DNA from 2 places in the Carboxydocella sp. JDF658 genome. Region 2 is predicted to be linked to the other one. Evidence: riboswitches for the same ligand, from Rfam matches in the RefSeq annotation. Region 2 holds a riboswitch; the other holds the start of a gene.
The links. A riboswitch is a leader RNA that binds a small molecule or an ion and turns the genes downstream of it on or off. The one in region 2 is predicted to bind S-adenosylmethionine.
Positions count from the first base shown of each region.

Region 1: linked by a shared signal. The riboswitch ahead of JDF658_RS07020 (PLP-dependent aspartate aminotransferase family protein) and the one ahead of JDF658_RS12370 (hypothetical protein) in region 2 are both predicted to bind S-adenosylmethionine.

Region 1 is NZ_BDLR01000034.1:20,450-27,892, forward strand. Features, by position in the region: gene JDF658_RS06950 (DUF441 domain-containing protein) at 1-53, shown strand, start outside; gene JDF658_RS06955 (tetratricopeptide repeat protein) at 68-1,162, shown strand; gene JDF658_RS06960 (sigma-54-dependent Fis family transcriptional regulator) at 1,173-2,741, shown strand; gene ald (alanine dehydrogenase) at 2,897-4,027, shown strand; tRNA gene JDF658_RS06970 (tRNA-His) at 4,122-4,197, opposite strand; tRNA gene JDF658_RS06975 (tRNA-Arg) at 4,208-4,284, opposite strand; tRNA gene JDF658_RS06980 (tRNA-Trp) at 4,308-4,383, opposite strand; tRNA gene JDF658_RS06985 (tRNA-Arg) at 4,391-4,467, opposite strand; tRNA gene JDF658_RS06990 (tRNA-Gly) at 4,476-4,550, opposite strand; tRNA gene JDF658_RS06995 (tRNA-Lys) at 4,731-4,806, opposite strand; tRNA gene JDF658_RS07000 (tRNA-Gln) at 4,817-4,891, opposite strand; tRNA gene JDF658_RS07005 (tRNA-Asp) at 4,899-4,977, opposite strand; tRNA gene JDF658_RS07010 (tRNA-Val) at 4,983-5,058, opposite strand; tRNA gene JDF658_RS07015 (tRNA-Glu) at 5,063-5,138, opposite strand; SAM riboswitch class I at 5,340-5,431, shown strand; gene JDF658_RS07020 (PLP-dependent aspartate aminotransferase family protein) at 5,513-6,661, shown strand; gene JDF658_RS07025 (PLP-dependent aspartate aminotransferase family protein) at 6,665-7,443, shown strand, end outside.
Region 2 is NZ_BDLR01000106.1:736-8,178, forward strand. Features, by position in the region: gene JDF658_RS12360 (chromate transporter) at 1-334, shown strand, start outside; gene JDF658_RS12365 (hypothetical protein) at 337-1,386, shown strand; SAM riboswitch class I at 1,452-1,568, shown strand; gene JDF658_RS12370 (hypothetical protein) at 1,644-2,567, shown strand; gene JDF658_RS12375 (methylenetetrahydrofolate reductase C-terminal domain-containing protein) at 2,551-2,796, shown strand; gene JDF658_RS12380 (methylenetetrahydrofolate reductase) at 2,809-3,687, shown strand; gene JDF658_RS12385 (histidinol-phosphatase HisJ family protein) at 3,677-4,480, shown strand; gene JDF658_RS12390 (bacteriohemerythrin) at 4,550-4,954, shown strand; gene mraZ (division/cell wall cluster transcriptional repressor MraZ) at 5,152-5,589, shown strand; gene rsmH (16S rRNA (cytosine(1402)-N(4))-methyltransferase RsmH) at 5,610-6,542, shown strand; gene JDF658_RS12405 (cell division protein FtsL) at 6,571-7,071, shown strand; gene JDF658_RS12410 (stage V sporulation protein D) at 7,093-7,443, shown strand, end outside.

The DNA of each region.
Region 1 (7,443 bases), on a different contig from region 2:
TAGGACCATTGATTGGAGCTGGGATTTTAGCATTATTGCTTCAATATAAGTAGGGGAGGTTGTCACGGTGATTGAATACTTTTATCTACAAGCGGGAGAAAAAGAGATGATAGGGAACGTGGTGATTGACGAGAGGTTTCCCTTGCCTGTGGTGCAGGAAGACCTTGCTTATATGTTCAATAACGATAAGGGTATTCCCTGGGTTTACTTCATTAAAGGAATGGTATATGTGCTGGCTGAGGAAATCGACCCGGAAAACCACCAGAAATACTGGGAGTTTCTTCAGAATTATGACCCCAACCTGGCGGAAAAACTGGTGGCAGAAGGAGCAAAAGCTGCTGAAAAAGGTGCAAAAGACTGGGCGTTACGCTACTGGCAGGTAGCTGCTCGTCTAGATGGCAATCAGCCGGAGTTGCTCTATAATTATGGCATGTATTTTCTTGAAGAAGCGGCCAGGGCTAATGAAAACAGCAAAAGGGAAGAAATGCTGGAAAAAGCGGAAGAATATCTGGAAAAAGCGATTTGTATTAAAGGGGACTGGGCTTTGCCCTGGTACCGTCTAGGGTTTGTTTATCGTCATCTAGGCGACTGGGCTGAGGCTAAAGAAGCCTGGCAAAAAGCCCGGGAGCTGGGAGTGCCGGCAGAAGTAGAGGCGGAGATTGAGCAATTAATCAATGATATCGATAGAATAGAACTGGTAGAATCCCAGTTTAAAAGCGGGCGAGCTTCACTGGCTCAGGGCAAGCTGAAGCAGGCAGTTTTGCTGCTTCAACCCCTGGTAAAAAAATATCCCGACTGGTGGGAAGCAAAATACTACCTGGGGCTGGCGTATCGTTATCTAGAGGAATATGATAAAGCGATTGCTGTTTTAAGCGAAACAGTAAAACAGGCTCCCTGGTTCATTTCCGCTTACAATGAGCTGGCTATGTGTCTTTTTGTCCAGGGAGAACTGGAAAAAGCAGCAGATTATCTCTGGTTGGCTATTGCTAAACAACCTAAGGATGCTGGTTTATGGACAAACCTGGGCCTGGTGTATCAGAAGCGGGGTCAGTTGGAGGATGCTGCCAAATGTTTCTACAAGGCACTGGAATTTAATCCTAAAGATGCCTTTGCTTTAAATTATCTTGCCGAATTGCCGGAAGAGTATCGCCGACCCTGCTAGGAGGGGAATTATGGCTATACTGCGATTTCGCATTGTCTACCAGGATCGGGTAGGGATTTTGTCTGATATAGCCAGGGAGCTTTCCCTGCAACAAGTTAACATCATTACTCTTGAACTTTCCCCCAATGTTATGTTTATGGAAGCGGAACTGCCGACGGGCCTGGATTTCAGCCGGATTAACCTGCTATTGCATAAGGTGGAAGGAGTCAAGGACGTCGAACTGATTGAGCGCATGCCCCACCAGGAACGGGAATGGCACTTACAGGCCTTGCTGGATTCCATCAGTGATGGTATTCTGGCTATCGATCAGGAGAGCAAAATCGTAACCATTAATCCGGTAGCGGAAACTATTTTCCGCATTAAGCGGCAGGAAGCTCTGGGCCGACCGGTAGCGGAAATTTTAAGCCCGGATATTCCCATGCTCAAATGCTTGCAGGATGGGCAGCCCTATTCCCATAAAGAAATGATTCTCAATACCAGGCGGGGGAGATTGCACTTCCTGACTACCGGGCGTCCGATTAAAGATGAAAAGGGCCGTGTTATCGGGGTGGTAGCCAGTATCAAGGATATGAGTGAGGTCAGACAGCTGGTTTACTCGGTAACCCAGCCGCCAATGACCACTTTTGCAGATATTCTCAAGACCAGTCCCTCCTTGCGCCCCCTAATCGATTTGGCGCAGACCGTAGCCAGAGGCAATTCCACTATCTTAATCAGGGGAGAGAGCGGTACGGGGAAGGAACTGCTGGCCCGGGCCATCCACATGGCCAGCCGGCGGCGGGGCAAGCCCTTTGTCCCCATTAACTGCGCTGCCCTGCCTGACTCCCTGCTGGAGGCGGAATTGTTTGGCTATGGCGAAGGAGCTTTTACCGGGGCCAAAAAAGGCGGTAAACAGGGGCTATTCGAATTTGCACATCAGGGTACCCTTTTTCTTGATGAAATCGGTGAACTATCTCCCCATCTGCAGGCCAAGCTTTTGCGAGTATTGCAGGAAGGGAGAGTGAGAAGAATTGGGGAGCAAGAGGAAATCCCGGTAGATGTCCGCATCATCTGTGCTACCCATCGCAACCTGGAGGAAATGATTGGAAATGGACGTTTTCGGGAAGACCTTTACTACCGTTTAAATGTTGTCCCTCTATATTTGCCCCCCTTGCGCGAGAGAAAAGAAGATATCCCCGGTCTGGTGAAAAGCTTTATTGAAAAGTTTAACCAGCGCCTGGACAAAAATGTCCAGGGCATTGAACCTCAGGCTCTGAAGCGGCTGGAGAGTTATGACTGGCCAGGCAATATCCGCGAGCTGGAAAATGTAATTGAAAGGGCTATGAATCTGGCAGCGGGGCCGCGTCTGCAGGAACAGCATATACTCCTGGAAAGAAATCAGGAAGTGCGCTCAACCCTTCCCAGAAACAATTTTGGGGAAATGCGCACTTTGGCTGAAATTGTTGCTGAAGTGGAGAAAGAAGTTATTCGTCAGGCCCTCAGTCGGTATAAAAGTGGGCGCCAGGCGGCTAAAGCGCTAGGGCTATCTCACACTGCCTTGCAAAATAAAATCAAGAAATATCAGCTGGCCGATGGCAACTAATCTTGCCATCGGCAATTTTCGTTGCCATAATTGGAAACTAATATTGCCAAAATAAAAGAATGGAAACCGGGAACCTTATTAATAAGCTATTCGACAAATCGGCACAATTTTTGCAATAGTAGATGGTGCAGAAATTCAAGGGAGGTATGTTTTTTATGATTATTGGTGTACCCAGAGAGATTAAAAATAATGAAAACCGGGTTGCTATTACTCCGGCAGGTGTTCAGGCAATGGTAGCTGCCGGGCATAAGGTAGTAATTGAAAACAATGCCGGTGTAGGCAGCGGTATTAGCAACGAAGAATACATTGCTGCTGGGGCGGAAATTCTGGCCACTCCTCAGGAAGTATTTGCTGCTGCCGATATGATTATGAAGGTAAAAGAGCCCCTGCCGCAGGAATATGACCTTTTCAAAGAAGGCCAGGTTTTGTTCACCTATCTGCATCTGGCTCCCGAACCGGAACTGACCCGGGCCCTGCTGGCCAAGAAGGTAGTGGGCATTGCTTACGAAACCGTTGAGCTGGACAACCACACCCTGCCCCTCTTGACTCCCATGTCTGAAGTGGCCGGCCGGATGGCAGTGCAAATCGGTGCCCGTTTCCTTGAAAAACCCCAGGGTGGCAAGGGTATCCTGCTGGGCGGTGTGCCCGGGGTACCTGCTGCTGATGTAGTGATTATCGGTGGCGGTGTGGTAGGTACCAATGCTGCCAAGATGGCTATGGGTATGGGTGCTCAGGTAACCATCATCGACAAGAGCGCTGACCGTCTCCGTTACCTGGATGATATTTTCGGTGGCCGCATTAAAACCCTGATGTCTAACTCCTACAACATCGAACGGGCTGTGCGTTTTGCTGACCTGCTCATCGGGGCGGTTCTGATTCCGGGAGCAAGGGCGCCCAAACTGGTTACCGAAGAAATGGTCAAGCAAATGAAACCCGGTTCCGTAATCGTCGACGTAGCCATTGACCAGGGTGGTTCAGTAGAAACTATTGACCGGGTAACAACTCACAGTGATCCGGTTTACGAAAAACACGGTGTGATTCACTATGCTGTAGCTAACATGCCTGGTGCTGTGGCCCGAACTTCTACTTTTGCCCTGACCAATGTTACCTTGCCGTATGCTCTGGAACTGGCCAACAAAGGCTGGGAAAAAGCTGTACGGGAAAGCAAGCCTCTGGCCCGTGGAGTTAATACTGTCGATGGTAAGCTGACCTATCAGGCAGTAGCTGAGGCTCTGGATCTGCCCTATACACCTTTGACCGAAGTCTTACCTGGCGTACAACTCTAATGAAAAATAACAGCCCCCATCCCTGCGGATGGGGGCTTTAGGATTCGCATTAAAAAGGTTCGAACCTCCAACTTCGAACCTCGAACTTCGTATATGGGGTGACCGATGGGAGTCGAACCCACGCATGCAGGGGCCACAACCCTGTGCCTTAACCACTTGGCGACGGTCACCATAAATAAATGGCGCGCCCGGCAGGACTCGAACCTGCGACACTCTGCTTAGAAGGCAGATGCTCTATCCAGCTGAGCTACGGGCGCAGTCTATATGCAAATAAAATAAATGGCAGGGGAGACAGGACTCGAACCCGCAACCTACGGTTTTGGAGACCGCCGCTCTACCAATTGAGCTACTCCCCTACATAAATGGCGCGCCCGGCAGGATTCGAACCTGCGACCACCAGATTCGTAGTCTGTTACTCTATCCAGCTGAGCTACGGGCGCATGTTGTATGGAGCGGAAGACGGGATTCGAACCCGCGACCCTCGCCTTGGCAAGGCGATGCTCTACCACTGAGCCACTTCCGCATTATATAGTTCGCTTGATTATAAACTTCGCATTACTGCGTCAGCTGTCGCTGCGGCATCCTCGACGTACCTCCAGTACGCCTCCGGTGCCTCGCTCCAGCTTCCTTGTACTGCTCGTTTCTAATCAAGCTCAATGAGCAAGCTGACGATTTCGAACCTCGCACCTCGAACTTCGAATAGTGGTGAGCCATGCTGGACTCGAACCAGCGACACCCTGATTAAAAGTCAGGTGCTCTACCTACTGAGCTAATGGCTCACATTGGAAATGGCTGGGGTGGCTGGATTCGAACCAACGCATGGCGGAGTCAAAGTCCGCTGCCTTACCGCTTGGCTACACCCCAGCGGAGATGGCGGAGCAGACGGGATTCGAACCCGCGACCTCCTGCGTGACAGGCAGGCATCCTAGACCAGGCTAGACCACTGCTCCGCGTATGGTGGGCGATGACAGGATCGAACTGCCGACCCCCTGCTTGTAAGGCAGGTGCTCTCCCAGCTGAGCTAATCGCCCATGATGGTGACCCCTACGGGATTCGAACCCGTGTTACCGCCGTGAAAGGGCGGTGTCTTAGACCACTTGACCAAGGGGCCGTTACCGAACTCGTCAGCGACATTTGATAGTTTATCGCATTCCGGCCCACTCTGCAATGGCAAGTAGATTCGATTTTAATAGTTTATTCCCGACATTCTTATATTTTCTCCGAAATACAATGGAATATTCCTCGGTACAAAAAATTTTTGCAGAAACTTTTATTGACAAATCCGATGGGAAAACTTAAAATTAAGAAGACGACCTTATCAAGAGTGGTGGAGGGACTGGCCCGATGAAACCCGGCAACCGGCTGGTAAACCAGCGTCCTGGTGCCAATTCCTGTAGATAAGGCGGTTTTGTGCAAACAAGACCTGCCTTGGGCAGGTTTTTTTCTTATCCAAAAGGATAAAGTAAATGGAGGAGGTAGAAGGAAATGCAGCTGGAAACTATTCTGGCTCAGCTAGGGGTTCGCAAGGATCAGGGGACAGGCAGTATTACCATGCCTATCTATCAAACGGCCACTTTTGCTCATCCTGCCCCAGGGCAATCTACCGGTTTTGACTATTCCCGTTCCGGCAACCCTACCCGGCAGGTGCTGGAAGAAGCTATTGCCGCTTTAGAGGGCGGGTGTAGAGGTTTTGCCTTTAGTTCCGGCATGGCGGCTTTGACAGCAGTCTTTCAAATATTTAAGCCAGGAGATAGAATCCTGGTTTGTGATGATTTATATGGCGGTACCTATCGTCTGTTTGAACAGATCCTGCGTCCTCTCGGACTGGCCTTTACCTATCTGGATTTCAGTAATACCAGCGAGGCGGACTGGGAAAACTATGCAGGTCAGGATGTAAAGGCGGTATTTATTGAAACCCCTACTAATCCGTTGATGAAAATCTATCCATTATCCCGCCTGGCCCAATTCTGCCAGCGGCATCAATTATTATTGCTAGTAGATAATACTTTTATGACTCCCCTGCGCCAGCGTCCCCTATTGCTGGGGGCGGATATCGTTATTCATAGTGCCAGCAAATATCTGGGTGGGCACAATGATTTGATTGCAGGCCTGGTCGCAGTCAAGGACCCTGAGCTGGCGGAACGGGTGTATTTTTATCAGAATGCCTGCGGAGCTATACTGGGACCACAGGATAGCTGGTTGTTGCTGCGCGGCCTGAAGACTCTGGCGGTACGGCTGGAACGTCAGGAGCAAAATGCAGCCGGAATAGCTTCTTATTTAAATAAACACCCGAGGGTAAGAAAAGTCTGGTATCCTGGCCTGGCAGAGCATCCGGGAAGAGAGTGGCATTTTGCTCAGGCCAGCGGGCCAGGAGCTATGGTGTCTTTTGAAGTGGAATCAAAGGAGCTGGCATTAGAGGTCTTAAGCAAAATCAGACTTATTTCGTTTGCGGAAAGCTTAGGCGGAGTAGAATCGCTGTTGACTTATCCTGAAACCCAGACCCATGCGGATATCCCGGAAACAGAGAGAAGGAATAGGGGTATTACTGATTGTTTGTTGCGCTTATCAGTTGGCCTGGAGCATCTGGAAGATTTGCTGGCAGATCTGGAACAAGCTCTAGGCGGGGAGGTATAGAAAATGGAACGCGATTTAAAGGAAAAAAGTCTTTACGTTCATGCGGGTCCGCGGGGTGATAAACATACAGGTGCCGTAAATGTCCCTGTTTATCTCACCAGTACCTTTGACCAGGAGGAATTGCCTGCTCGCAAACCCTATGAATACAGCCGGGGCCAGAACCCTACCCGGGAAGCTCTGGAACAGGCTATTGCCAGACTGGAAGGGGGTAAATACGGTTTTGCTTTCAGCTCCGGGATGGCGGCTATCTCTACAGCTCTCTGTTTATTCGCGACCGGGGAGCATGTACTGGTGACGGAAGATTGTTATGGTGGTACTTACAGGATTTTGACCAAATTCTTTGCCCGCTATGGGGTGGAATTTGATTTTGTGGATACTACCGATCTGGAACAGGTAAAAAAGGCGATAAAACCCAATACCAGAGGGATTTTTGTGGAATCGCCCAGCAATCCCCTGATGCGGATTACCGACCTGGCGGCTTTGAGCCAGCTGGCCCGGGAAAAGGGGCTGATTACCCTGATTGATAATACCTTTGCTACCCCTTATTTGCAAAAACCCCTGGCGTTAGGCATTGATGTGGTGATCCACAGTGCGACCAAATACATCGGGGGACATAGTGACCTGCTGGCGGGTCTGATTGTGGTCAATGATGAACAGCTGGCCCGGCAAATCAAGCTGGTTCAGATGGCCTTTGGGGCAGTTCTCAGTCCTTTTGACTCCTACCTGACCTTGCGGGGGCTAAAAACCCTGGCTATTCGCATGGAACAGCAGCAAAGCAACGC
Region 2 (7,443 bases):
GGCCGGCTGGTGGGGGGCGGTTGTTGCTCTGGCTGGCGTAGTGGTGCCCACTGCCGTAGCGGTGGTGGCCCTGGGGGCTTTTTTCTGGCGTTATCGCCATCACCCGGGGATTGCAGGGATGTTGAAGGCGGTACGGCCCGTGGTGGTTGTGCTGCTGATTCAGACAGCCTGGGAAATGGGAGCAAATGCCTTTCCCGACCAGTTCACCTGGATAATTGCGGCTGCTTCCCTGCTGGCCCTGCTCTGGCTTAAAATCCACCCGGCCTGGGTGATTTCAGTTAGTATGGCCCTGGGTTTTTTTCTGCAAGTGGGACTTTTTAAGGAGGGACGGTAGTTATGGCAGTAAAAGTAACAGGAATCGGCAGTTTGCCCCATCAGGAGATTGAAGCAGGACTGGCATTAATCCAAAAATATATGGGAGACTGGCCGCACTGGCCGCAATTTCCCGCCCGGGGCTGGCAGGAGGAGTTTGTACCCCAGTATGTTTCCCCGCTCATCCAGCTGGGTCTGGTAGAAAAAAGAGGTACAAAACTGGTTTTTGCTACCGACGGGGAAGATTTTCCCCTGCGTCTGGCGGATTTCTACGAACTTTACCTGGCAGCTCAGGAGGGGGAGAGCAGGGCTCTGGCCGCTTTTGCCCTGCCGGAAGCAAGTGCCAGCGGCCTTTACGCCCTGGTCCGTTCCATTCAGGCTGGCAACTGGCAGGCCCAGGGAGTAAAAGGCCAGCTGAGTGGCCCCATTACCATCGGCTTTCAGCTCTTGCAACCCGATGGCCGGGCGGCTTACTATGATGAGCAGTTGCGGGACGTGATCCTGAAGGCCTGTGAAATGGGAGCCCGCTGGCAGACCCGTTTTTTGCGGGAAGAAACGGGGTTGCCGGTAATAGTCTCGGTGGATGATCCAGGTATCTATGCTCTGGGGCTATCCACCCACATTACCCTGACCCGGGAAGGCATCAAGGAGGATTTGACCACGGTTATGACTGCCATCAAGGCCGAGGGCGGAAGAACCGGTCTGCATTGCTGTGCCGGTACGGACTGGTCCATGGTGATGGAATGCCCGCTGGATATTCTCTTCTTTGATGCCTATGAATATCTTACCTCCTTGCTGGTACATATACCGGCTTTGCAGGCCTATTTCCAGCGAGGTGGGGAAGTGGCCTGGGGACTGGTACCCACTTCTCCCCGGATTGAGACTGAGACCGCAGAGTCCCTGCTGGCCCGCTGGCAGGAAGTGCTGGCAGCCCTGGAACAGCGAGGACTGGACCGGGAACTGGTGCTGCCCCGGAGCTGGCTGACTCCCAGCTGTGGCACAGGAACCCTGTCTGTGGCAGCAGCGGAAAAGGTTTACCATATAACAGCTGAGCTGGCGGAAAAAATTTTCTAAAACAGTTGACATTTTCCCCTGATCTGCATAAAATAGCTTTGTAAACAATTTCATAGGAATTCGTACTCTTATCCAGAGAGGTGGAGGGACTGGCCCGATGAAACCCGGCAACAGCCCATGCGTTGGGGACGACGGATGGGAAATGTGCCAATTCCTGCAGGTGTTTACCTGACAGATAAGAGGAAGAAGGCTATTTATGTCCTCTTCTGCTTATCTGCAGGAGAGGATTTTTTGTTTTCGGGAAAGGGGTGCAGACGATGAGAAAACAGAACCAATGGCAAAAAATTCAGGGGCTGCAACAGTTGCTGGCCAGAGAAACCTGCTGGTATGCTTACAGCCGCAGTGCCTGGTACCGGCAGCTCTGGGATCGCTGGCAACTCCATCCCAAGGACCTGACCGACTGGCAGGTATTTGGCCGCTGGCCCCAGGTGGAAATAGATGATTGGCCGGAAGGAATTCAGCTGACTGAAGAAGAATACTGGAATGGGTTGATCACCGTTACCGATGGCCGGGGTGGCCGCCGGCTGGTGCCCTATACCAGCAAGGACAAGGAACAGGGGATTGAGGCCTACCAGACTCTCTTTCAATTTGCCGGTATCGGCAAAGGGGATAAGGTGGTAATCTGCCCGCCCCTGCCGGGCCTGCTGGACTGGGCCGTTCCGGCCCTGGAACGGCTGGGAGCCTTACCGGTGTTGATTGAAGCCCGGGCTCTGGCCTCCACCCTGGTGGGCAAGGAACCCACCGTGCTGATCATGGGAAAGGAGCAACTGCCTTACCTCTATGGGCTGCCCCTGAAACGGCTGTTGCTGGTCTGGCTGGAAGGGGAAGAAGGGGGCCTGGCGGAGGCCATCCAGGAGGCGCGGCAAATCAGCAACGGGGAGGTAACGGCTCTGGTGCAGCCAGCCTGGTTGCCCTTCCCGGCAGCCATTACCTGTGAAAAGGGCAGTATCCACTGGTTGCATGAACATGTTCTGGCCCAGCAGTCTCCTGGCAACCGACTGCTGCTGACCAGCCTGCGCCTGCAGGCCTGGCCCCTGGTCCGATATGTCAGCCAGCTCAAAGGTATCTGGTCCACTTCCCCCTGTGCCTGTGGTCGGGATGATACTCCGGTGTTGATCAGCCTTGCTACCTGGGGCAAGGAAAAGAAAAGGGGGGGCCAGAGCAATGCCGCAGCCCGCTAAATCCTGTCAGCTTTGCCAGACCTGTCTCAAGCAGCAGACCTTTGACATTTGTCCGGTGCGAGCCTGTGCCAAAGGCTTGAACAGCGGGCCCTGTGGGGGCACCAGGCCGGGCGGCCAGTGCGAGGTGGGCAGCCGCCGCTGCGGCTGGGCCCTGATCTTTCAAAAAGCCAAAACCGCTGCAGTTGCTCTGCCAGCGAATGCGGGCATCAATTTGAAATTCTACGGATAAGGAGAGGTAGCCTTGTTGCAGCAAAAACTGGCTCAGGGGCGTCAGGTATTAACGGTTGAGTTGCCCCCGCCCCGGGGGATTGCTTTTCAGGAAGTGCTGGAGCTGGCCCTTGCTATCAAAGAGAAAGTTACAGCTTATAATATCACCGATAACCAGCGAGCGGTCATGCGCATGAGCCCGGTAGCAATGGCCGCTCTTTTGCTTCAGGCTGGCCTGGAACCTATTTGCCAGTTTACCTGCCGGGATCGCAACCGTTTGGCTCTGCAGTCGGAAATCCTGGGGGCAGCAGCTCTGGGTGTGCGCAATTTTTTGCTGCTAACCGGGGACCATACGCTGGTGGGGGACTGTCCTGGCGCCAAACCGGTTTTTGACCTGGATTCGGTCCAATTGCTGGCTGCTGCTGACAATTTGCGCCGGGGTTTTGCCTTAAACGGTGAACCCTTGCAGGGAGTACCGGATTTGTTTCTGGGGGCGGTGGTTAACCCGGCCCCGGAACTCAGGGAAATGCAGATCTGGAAACTGCAGAAAAAAATCCGGGCCGGGGCAGCCTTTGTCCAGACCCAGGCCATCTATGACCCCGGCATCCTGGCGGATTTCCTGCAAGAGGCGGGGGAATTGGGCGTCCCCATCCTGGCCGGGGTGATACCACTGCGTTCCGCCCGGATGGCGCATTTTATGAATGCCAACATTCCCGGCATTCAGGTGCCCCCGGCTATGATTCGCGCCCTGGAAAAAGCAACAGACCCTCTGGCGGAGGGGCTGGCCATAACTGTTGAGCTCATCCGCGAGCTCAGAACCCTGGTGCCGGGTATCCACATCATGCCGGTCAATACCTTGCGGGCTTTGCCCACTTTGCTGGCCCGTCTGGAGGGAGAAAAACATGAAGGTTGATTATCACATTCACACCGCCCGCTGCGGCCATGCCAGCGGCAGGATGGAAGAATATGTAGAGGCAGCCCTGGCCCGTGGTTTTGCGGAAATAGGCTTTGCTGATCATCTGCCCATGTACTGGTTGCCGGAAGCCAAACGGGATCCGGAAATCGCCATGACCTTTGCCCAGTTACCCGGCTATGTGGCAGAGGTTAAGCAATTGCAACAAAGATATCCAGGTATCTCCATCCGCCTTGGCATAGAAGCTGACTACCTGCCGGGCTGTAAACCCCGGCTCCTGCAAGCCCTGGCTGGTTATGACTGGGACTATATCATCGGCTCGGTACACTTCCTGGATGACTGGGGCTTTGATGATCCCCGGCAACTGGAGGAATATAACCGGCGGGATCCGGAACAATACTGGGAAGAATATTATCGCCTGATCCAGGAATCGGCCCTGGCCGGGGTTTTCGATATCATCGGCCATGCTGATTTGATTAAGAAGTTTGATCCACCCCGGCCCAGCCAGTTGTATCGCCTCTATGATGAGACTGTGGCAATCCTGGCCCAATGCCAGGTGGCAGTGGAAATCAATACAGCCGGCTGGCGGGTACCGGCCAGGGAACAGTTTCCGGATGCCGATTTTCTGGCCCGCTGCGCCCGGGCTGGCGTGCCGGTCACCTTTGGTTCCGATGCCCACAAGCCGGAGCAGGTAGGATATAACTGGGATAAGGCGATAGACCTGTTGAAAGCGGTAGGATATCGGGAAATCGCCTTCTTCAAGTCAAGAAAAATTTTTTTGCAGCCTCTATAGATAAAGAGGAAATTCACGAATTCTGTCGAATGGTAATCATTATTAATAAAACCGGGGGGAGTGAAGACAATGGCAGTAAACTGGACGCCAGCCCTGGCGGTAGGAGTAGCGGAAATTGACCGGCAACATCAGGAACTGTTTCGCCGCATTGATAACCTGTTAACCGCCATGTCCCAGGGGAAGGGTAAGGAAGAAGTGGGCAATATCCTGAAGTTTCTCGAAGACTATGTGGTGGTGCACTTTACCGCTGAAGAAAAACTGATGCAGAGCCACAACTATCCCGCTTTTAATGAACACCTGGCCCAGCATCAGGCCTTTATTCAGGATTTTGCCAAACTGAAAGAGCAGTTTAACCGGGAAGGTCCTTCTACCATGGTGGTTCTTGCGGTACAGCGCCGGGTGGTGGACTGGTTGCGGGAACACATCAGTCAACGGGATAAAGCCATCGGCGAATTTTTGCAAAAAGGGAAGTAAAGAAGAAAAACATTAATTGAGAACAGCGGGTTCTGTGCGGTCTAAAAGCATGGAACCCGCTGTTTTATGTAGCAGTGATTAAAAGTTTTTGGGACTTTTTTTCAGCCAGCAGCAGGAAAAAAGCAATGAATAGAGAATATAGTGGAGTAAAGTGGTGAGAAGTGGTTAGTTGTGGTGGCGAAGTGGGGTGAAAATGGATGTTCATGGGGGAATATCATCATACCATCGATCCCAAAGGCCGGCTGATTATTCCCGCCAAACTCAGGACTGGCCTGGGAGATCGCTTTGTCGCCACCAAAGGCATGGACAATTGCCTTTTTCTTTACCCCATGAACGAATGGCAGATCTTAGAACAAAAGCTGAAAGCCTTACCTTTCACCCGGGCTGATGCCAGGGCCTTTGTCCGTTTTTTCTTTTCCGGGGCTACTGAATGTGAAGTGGACAGGCAGGGGAGGATCCTGTTGCCGGCTAACCTGAGGGAATATGCCAAACTGGATAAGGATGTGGTATTCCTGGGGGTTTCCAGCCGGGTGGAGATATGGAGCAAGGAACTGTGGGAAAAATACAGTCAGGAAGCCGAAGCTTCCTACAGTGAAATTGCTGAAAAAATCGTAGACCTGGATTTGGGAATTTAGGGACAAAGGAGCTGACAGCAGTGGAGTTTCGACACAAGTCAGTGTTACTGGAAGAATGCATGGCGGCCCTGAACCTGCGACCAGGGGGTGTCTATGTGGACTGTACCCTGGGAGGAGGCGGCCACAGCCAGGAGATACTGCTCAGAACCGGGCCCGCTGGCAAACTGGTGGCCTTTGACCAGGATCCGGCGGCCATCCGGGCAGCAGGGGAAAGGCTGAAAGAATTCGGTGAACGGGTAACCCTGGTTCAGTCCAATTTCGTGAAATTGGAGGAGAAACTGCAGGAGCTGGGCTATACAGGTGTGGATGGCATCCTCTTTGACCTGGGAGTGTCATCCTATCAGCTGGATACGCCGGAAAGAGGGTTTTCCTACCAGCATGATGCCGTGCTGGATATGCGCATGGACCCGACTCAGCCAATCAGCGCTCGTGATTTACTGAACGAATGGCCGGAGGCGGAAATCGCCCGGATCATCAGAGAATATGGAGAGGAACGCTGGGCCAATAAAATTGCCGCCCTGATTGTGCGGGAACGCACAAACCGGCCGTTAGAAACTACCGGACAGCTAGTGGAACTGATCAAAAGAGCCATTCCGGTCAAAGCCAGGACCGGGGGGCCCCATCCCGCCAAACGGACTTTTCAGGCTTTGCGGATAGCTGTCAATAATGAACTGGAAAATTTCCGCTCTGCCCTGTTGCAGGCGGTGCGGATGTTGAAATCCGGGGGCAGGGTGGCGGTGATCACCTTTCACTCCCTGGAGGATAGAATAGCCAAACAAACCCTGGCCGAATTGGCCCGGACCTGTGTTTGTCCGCCGGAGTTGCCGGTATGTGTTTGTGGAAAACAGCCGGAAGTCAAGCTGATCGGAAAAGCAATTGAGCCTTCGGCGGAGGAAGTGGCAGAGAACCCGCGGGCCCGCAGTGCCAGATTAAGGGTGGCGGAAAAAATTTAAGTCATAGAGGGACAGGAGGTTGAATAAATTGTTGGTAGCGAAGGAGAGGGTGGATTTCCATTATGCCGAGCAGGCGACCAGACAACGGCCCGCAAAAAGACCGGTTGCCAGAAAAAGAAAGAAAGAAAATGTCGCTTTGCTCTTGACGGTGGTCATGGTGGGGTTTATTTTAGGATTAGTGGCCGCTTATCGTTATGCCATGCTGGCTCAGGCCGGCTACCGGCTGGACCAGTTGCAGAAACAGCTGGCGCTGGCAGAAGCGGAAAATCAGCAACTGCAGATGCAGGTAGATCAGCTCAAGTCTTTGCAGCGGATTGAGGCAATTGCTACCACCAAACTGGGGATGGTCAGACCTGATGGGACGCAGATGGTAGCGGTAACAGCACCAGTCCAGGCGGAATCGGTACATACCGCACCTGTAAAAGAGAAAAAGTCCCCGGTGGTTTCTGCTGCCCAGACCATTCAGCAGTCTTTAACGGAATTTTTTGCCCAGATCAAGAAAGGAACCGCTGAAGCCAGAATCAATTAATCGGCGAAGGAGTGGGGCGTGGTGTATGCCACCGGTATTATCATGCGGAGGCGGATTTCCATCTTAATGGCCGGTATCGGCCTTATTTTGATTTTGCTGCTGTTGCGGCTGGCCTGGTTGCAGTTCATCCGCGGCGATGAACTGACTAATAAGGCGCTGGAAAACAGGTTGCGGGAAGTGCAGCTGGAACCCAAGCGCGGTGTAATCTATGACCGTAATGGTAAAGAGCTGGCCATCAGTGTCAGTGCCGATTCGGTTGGAGCGACTCCAAGCCAGATTAAAGATCCGGTGGCGGTGGCAGAGGAACTAGCTCCCATTCTGGAAATGGACAAAGAAAAACTGATTAAATTATTAAGCAAGAAGGCCAGTTTT